Regions from separate parts of the Stenotrophomonas riyadhensis genome, predicted to be linked through region 1. Evidence: predicted binding sites of a transcription regulator. Region 1 holds the regulator's gene; the other holds the start of a gene.
What was found. Region 1 encodes FliA, which starts transcription of late flagellar genes. Its sites were predicted from a motif close to TAAAGTTTNNCNNNCNNNGGCCGATAA; they were not measured.
Positions count from the first base shown of each region.

Region 2: the regulator FliA is predicted to act here: its motif matches at 1,525-1,551, upstream of SriyCCGPB3_RS15740 (HDOD domain-containing protein).

Region 1 covers NZ_CP155568.1:2,154,073-2,157,473, reverse strand. The annotation lists gene flhF (flagellar biosynthesis protein FlhF) at 1-364, shown strand, start outside; gene SriyCCGPB3_RS10150 (MinD/ParA family ATP-binding protein) at 351-1,238, shown strand; gene SriyCCGPB3_RS10145 (RNA polymerase sigma factor FliA) at 1,235-1,978, shown strand; gene cheY (chemotaxis response regulator CheY) at 2,036-2,428, shown strand; gene SriyCCGPB3_RS10135 (protein phosphatase CheZ) at 2,428-3,033, shown strand; gene SriyCCGPB3_RS10130 (chemotaxis protein CheA) at 3,036-3,401, shown strand, end outside.
Region 2 covers NZ_CP155568.1:3,364,038-3,367,438, reverse strand. The annotation lists gene SriyCCGPB3_RS15750 (S8 family serine peptidase) at 1-213, shown strand, start outside; gene SriyCCGPB3_RS15745 (Glu/Leu/Phe/Val dehydrogenase dimerization domain-containing protein) at 262-1,359, opposite strand; gene SriyCCGPB3_RS15740 (HDOD domain-containing protein) at 1,638-2,714, shown strand; gene SriyCCGPB3_RS15735 (phospholipase D family protein) at 2,718-3,401, opposite strand, start outside.

The DNA of each region.
Region 1 (3,401 bases):
GGGCCCGCGCGACCGCGCACTGGCCGCCCAGCTGCAGTGGCTGCGCGCCGCGCGCCAGGTCCGCACCCTGCTGGTACTGCCGGCCAACACCAGCTTCGGCGACATGGACGAGGTGGTCCGCCGCTTCGGCGCCGCCAACCTGCAGGGCCTGGTGCTGAGCAAGCTGGACGAGACCGGCCGCTTCGGCAACGCCCTGTCGGTGGCCGTGGACCATGCCCTGCCGATCACCTGGGTGACCGATGGCCAGGACGTCCCGGAGGACCTGCACCGGGCCAGTGCAGCCAATCTTGTACTTCGCCTTGAAGATTTGCGCCGAGCGGCCGATATGCCCTGCAACCCGGAGTTGAACCATGCCGTCGCGTGAGTACGCCAAGCTGACCAAGACCTTCCCGCTGTCGGCCACCCGCAGCGAGCCGCTCGGCCCTGTGCGCACCATCGCCGTGACCGGCGGCAAGGGCGGCGTGGGCAAGACCAACGTCTCGGCCAACCTGGCCGTGGCGTTGGCCGGCATGGGCAAGCGCACGCTGCTGCTGGACGCCGACCTCGGCCTGGCCAACATCGACGTGATCCTGGGGCTGAACCCCACCTTTACGTTGGCCGACCTGGTCGCCGGCCGCTGCTCGCTGGAAGACGTCATCGTCGAAGGCCCGAACGGCGTGTTGGTGGTCCCGGCCGCGTCCGGCCGCCGCCACATGGCCGAGCTCGCCCCGGCCGAGCACGTTGGCCTGGTCAACGTGTTCTCCGAGCTGGAGCGCGAACTGGACATCATGGTGGTGGACACCGCCGCCGGCATCACCGACGGCGTACTGACCTTCTGCCAGGCCGCGCAGGACACCGTGGTGGTGGTCTGTGACGAGCCGGCCTCGATCACCGACGCGTATGCGCTGATCAAGGTGTTGTCGCGCGAGCGCGGCGTGGACCGTATCCAGGTGGTGGCCAACATGGTGCGCGACCCGAACGAGGGCCGCGTGCTGTACGAGAAGCTGACCCGTGTCTGCGAGAAGTTCCTCGCCGATGTGTCGCTGAACTACCTGGGCTGTGTGCCGCAGGATGACTGGCTGCGCCTGTCGGTGCAGCGCCAGCAGCCGGTGGTGAAGGCCTATCCGTCCAGCCCCGCCGCGCTTGCGATCACCGAGATCGCGCGCCGCACCGCACGCTGGCAGGCGCCGACCGAACCGCGTGGCGGCGTTGAATTCTTCCTCGAACGCATCCTCAAGCAGCGCGGGGTGGCGGCATGAAAGGCGCAGCCCAATACAGGGAAGTGCAGCGCTCGGCAGCCAACGAGGTCATCGCCCTGCACTCGGACCTGGTGCGGCGCATCGCCCACCACCTCGCCGCACGCCTGCCTGCCAGCGTCGAAGTCGACGATCTGATCCAGGCCGGCATGATGGGGCTGATCGAGGCCTCGCGCAGCTATGACGCCGACCAGGGTGCTTCGTTCGAGACCTACGCCTCGATCCGCATCCGCGGTTCGATGATCGATGAGATCCGCCGTGGTGACTGGGTGCCGCGTTCCGTGCACCGCCGTGCTCGTGATGCCGCCGCCACAATCCGCCGCCTGGAACAGAGCAGTGGCCGCGCCGCCAGCGCCACCGAAGTGGCCGCTGCGATGGAGATGCCGCTGCCCGAATACCTGCGACTGATGGAAGACGCTGCGCGCGGCCAGGTGCTGAGCCTGGAATCGCGCATCGAGGACCAGGGCGAGCTGGACACCGTCGCCCAGGGCGGACCGACCCCGCAGCAGGTGCTGGAGCGGGGCGAATTCGGTCGCGAACTGGGCAAGGCCATTGGCCACCTGCCCGAGCGCGAAAAGCTGGTGCTTTCGCTCTACTACGAGCAGGAACTGAACCTGAAGGAGATCGGCGCGGTGCTCGGCGTGAGCGAGTCGCGGGTCTGCCAGATCCACGGCCAGGCCGTGCTGCGCCTGCGTGGTCGACTGAAGATTTTCGAGGCGGCAGACGCCGGCCTGGAAGAATGAACATGCCCGAGGTGGCTGCCCCCGGCCACCCGGAATGAACAACAAAGGAATTCTGCTTTGAACAAGAACATGCGCATCCTGATCGTCGACGACTTCTCGACCATGCGTCGAATCGTCAAGAACCTGCTGGGCGATCTGGGCTTCACCAATACCGCCGAAGCCGAGGACGGGCATGCTGCGCTGTCGCTGCTGCAGAGCCAGCCGTTCGATTTCGTGGTCACCGACTGGAACATGCCGGTGATGACCGGCATCGAGCTGCTCAAGGCGATCCGCGCCGATGCCAAGCTGAAGACCCTGCCAGTGCTGATGGTCACCGCGGAAGCCAAGCGCGAGCAGATCATCGAAGCCGCCCAGAGCGGTGTGAACGGCTACATCATCAAGCCGTTCACTGCACAGACGCTGGAAGAGAAGCTCGGCAAGATCTTCGAACGCCTGGCGGCCAGCGCCTGATGGATACCACGGTCGACAAGAACGCCCTCGCCCTGCGCCTGCAGGAAGCCCTGGACGCGCTGGAGTCCGGTGATGAGGCCGCCTGGCGGCAGCGCATCGACGGACTGGTCGCGCTGCGCACGCAGCCGATGATGAGCGGCCTTTCGCGGCTGGCCCGCGAACTGGGACAGGCGCTGGGTGAACTGCCGACCGTACCCAGCGAAGCCGGCGAACTGGACGATGCCTGCGCGCGCCTGGACCACGTGGTGGCGATGACCGAACAGGCCACGCACCGCACCCTGGACCTGGCCGAAGAATGCCGCAGCCTGACCGAACAGCTGCGCGCCGAAGGCCTGCAGCCGGGCCAGGACGCGCAGCTCGATCGCATCCGCCACAACCTCACCGAGATCGCCCTGACCCAGAGCTACCAGGACCTGACCGGCCAGATCATCCGCCGCGTGGTCGGCATCGTCCGCCGCGTGCATGAAGGTTTCGGCGCGCTCGGCCTGCCGCCGGAACAGCATCGCACCGACCCGGAACTGGCCGGGCCGGCACTGAAGGGACTGGACCGCCACGCGGTCTCGCAGAACGACGCCGACGACCTGTTGTCGGATCTGGGGCTGTAAGCATGAGCGCGGTATCCGACGACATCACTGCCGATTTCATCATCGAGGCGCAGGAGATCCTGGATCGCCTCGGCGAACAGCTGGTGTCGCTGGAGCAGGCACCGCAGGACAGCGATCAGCTCAACGCGGTGTTCCGCGGCTACCACACGCTCAAGGGCGGTGCTGGCTTCCTCGGCGTCACTGCCATGGTCGAGCTGTGCCACGCCGCTGAAGAAGCGCTGGGCGCCGCGCGTGCCGGCCAGGCCGTGCTGCAGGCCCACCACTTCGATGCCGCCCAGCAATCGCTGGATTACCTGCAGTCGATGCTGGATGCCGTGTCTTCCGGCACAGAACCGGGCTATGCACCGCCGGACCTGATCGCCCAGTTC
Region 2 (3,401 bases), 1.2 Mb from region 1:
GACGGCGGTGATGCCGATTGGCAGGCCAGCTTTGTCGGCGTGGATGCATGGGCGCCGCTGGTGGGCTGGAACGCGCCACGCGGCAGTGCGCTGATCGGTGTGGCGCTGGAATCGTGGTGGGGCCGCAATGGCCGCCTGAGCCTGGGCTTCGACCAGCGCGTCGGTGGTGAGGGCGCGCGCCAGGCGGCGCTGCGCTACAGCACCGGGTTCTGAGTGGCTAGTCGCGCCGGGACGTCAGCCCCGGCGCGACATCGGCAGGACTCAGCCGCCGCGCAGGTTGCCCAGGCGCGGGGTGCTGCGACCCAGCGGCATCTTCAGCTTGCCGATGGACAGGATGCGGCTTTCGGCGATGCGGTCGGCCGCACGCTGCGGCGCGATGTTCTCGCGCTGCGACAGTTCGAAGATGCGGGTGAGGTTGTGATAGATGCTGCGGATCAGGCGCATCGCGCGTTCGCGGTTGTAGCCATCGATCTCCAGCGACACGTTCATCACGCCACCGGCGTTGACCGCGTAATCCGGCGCATACAGGATGCCGCGCGCATGCAGCTCGTCGCCGATTTCCAGGCTGGACAGCTGGTTGTTGGCGGTGCCGCAGATGATCTTCGCCTTGATCCGCGGCAGCGTGTCGGCGTTGATGGCGCCTTCCAGCGCGCACGGTGCGAACACATCGGCGTTCACTTCGTGGATCTCGTCCGGCTTGACCGCTTCGGCGCCGAAATCGCTGACTGCACGATCGACCAGCGCGCTGTCCAGATCGGTGACATACAGCTTGGCGCCGCGGTCGCGCAGCAGCTTCACCAGTTCCATGCCGATATGGCCCAGGCCCTGCACCGCGATGCTGGTCTTGCCCACTTCCTCGTGGCCGAACTTGAAGCGCATCGCCGCCATCAACGCCTGCAGCGCGCCGTAGGCGGTGAACGGGGCCGGGTCACCGGAACCGCCATGGACCTGGTGCACGCCGGTCACGAACTGGCTCTCCAGGTAGATGTTCTCCATGTCGTTGACGTCGGTGCCGACGTCTTCGGCGGTGATGTAGCGGCCACCCAGCGAATCGACGTAGCGGCCGAAGGCGCGGAACAGCACCTCGGTCTTGTCCACCTTGGGGTCGCCGATGATCACCGCCTTGCCGCCGCCCACGTTGAGGCCGGCCAGCGCATTCTTGTAGGTCATCGTCCGGCTCAGCCGCAGCACGTCGGCCAGCGCTTCATCGGTGCTGGCATAGGGGCGCATGCGCACGCCGCCCAGCGCCGGGCCCAAGGTGGTGTTGTGGATGGCGATGATCGCCTGCAGGCCGGCATCGTGGTTGTGGCAGAACACCACTTGTTCGTGGCCGGTGGTGGCGAGGGTTTCGAATAGCATGGCGTCTCCGATGGCGCGAACAGCGGCGAACTGCAGCGAACGGCCAGTGAACGGTAGGGTCCCAAAACAAAAAAAGCGACGTCGTCATGGCTGGGGGACGGGTCGCGCGGCGCCATTCTAGTCCATTCCCCCGGCCGCTGCCGTCGACTTTGGCAGCCGTCGGGTTAAAGAAGGTGAAAGTGCGGCCGATGCTGCGACGACGGCGGGTGGCCGGATTCGCGTGAAGAGGCAGGGCGGTCAGTGACGGCAAGGGCACCACAACGACAGGGCGGGCGGCGATGACGCCGGCCTGGTGGCGATCACTGCGTGGCTGGCTGGCGCGCTCGACCGGGACGGCACCGTCCCGGTTGGCGGCGGCGTCGCGGCAGGCGGTGGCGGCGGCTGCGGCCAGCCTGCAGGGCGAGGCTCTGCCCTCGGCCGAGATCGCTGCACATCTGCAGCGTGGCCTGCATGCACTGGCCCTGTACCCGCGCCTGGCCGGTGAATCCACGGCGGTGCAGGCCGCGGGGTTGGGCGAGGCGGTGGCGCGCGCGCTGCAGGACCGCGACTGGGCGGCCCGGCACCTGCCGCGCCGTCCTCAACTGCTGCCGCAGCTGATCCAGACCGTCAACGACGATGCCGCCTCGGCACGGGTGATGGCGGCAATCATCGGCCAGGATCCGGTGCTCACCGGCAACTTGTTGCGTATCGCCAACAGCCCGGCCTACAAGGTGCACGAGCGGCCGGTGGAAAGCCTGCAGCGGGCGGTGACCCTGGTCGGCACCGAGGGCGTGCGACAGATCATCAGCGCCGTACTGGTGCAGCCGGTGATGCAGGTGCAGTGCGAGGTGTTCCCACAGTTCAGCACGATCATCTGGGAGCACGCGCTGCTGGCCTCGCGCGCAGCCGCTGACCACGCACGCACGGTCACCTTTGGCGATGCCTTCGCCGCGCAGTGGCTGGGCCTGGTTCAGGGCCTGGGCGCAGCGCTGGTGATGCGCCAGCTGCTGCAGGAAGCGCAGGCTCGTGGCGAGACCGTGGAGCCGGCGCTGGCACTGCAGCTGTTGCAGCAGTGGTCGTTGCCGCTGGCGCAGCGGGTCGCCGCCGCCTGGGAGTTGCCTGAGCCGGTGCATCAGGCTTTGGCGGTGAATGCGCAAGGACCGTTGGCTGACAGCCTGCGCCTGGCCAGTGCGGCGGCCGCAGCGAGTCTGCTGTGCCGGCATGGCCATGCCAGCCAGAGCCGCATGCTGGCCCTGCTGGAACAGCTGCCTTCGGCGCCGCCGCATGCATTGCGCTGGATCTGGCGACGCCTGCATGGGCGCAGCGTGGAAACGCTGGATGAGGCCGCGCAGGACGAAGCTGGACCGGCCGCCTGAGCGCTACAGCTGCGATTCCACCGGCAGCCAGCTGATCACGCGCGCAGTCCAGCGCTTGCCGAGGCTGGCACCGGGTTCGGCTTCCACCCAGTGCGGCGGTGGCTGCCGCTGCAGCCAGCGCAGCTCATCATTGCGCCCCAGTGCCAGCCACCAACTGTGTTCCGGGCTGGCCAGGCGCAGGTACTCGTCGCGCAGCTGCGCGCCCAGCACCGGGTCGTCGAACAGCACGCCCATTTCGGTGTTGAGGTAGGCCGAGCGCGGATCGAGGTTGAACGAGCCGACGAAGCCACGGCGATCATCGACCACGAGTGCCTTGGTATGCAGGCTGGCGCCACTGCTGCCGAACAGGCTGGTATCCAGCTGGCCGTGTGCCTTCAGTTCGTACAGCTGTATGCCAGCCTTCAACAGCGGCACGCGGTAGCCCATGTAGCCGCCGTGCACTGCCGCTACGTCGTTGGCGGCCAGCGAGTTGGTGACCACGCCGACCTGCGCACCGCGCGCGGCCAGCGCCGACAGGCCTTCAACGCCTTCGCTGCCAGGGACGAAGTAGGGCGAGATCAGCAGTGCGCTGCGACGGGCGGTTGCCAGCTCGTCGCTGAGCGTGTTGACCAGCCAGTTGCGGCGATCATCGTCGCGGTGCTTCATCGGCGGATCGGAGGCGATGCGCACGTTCGTGCTCCAGTGCAG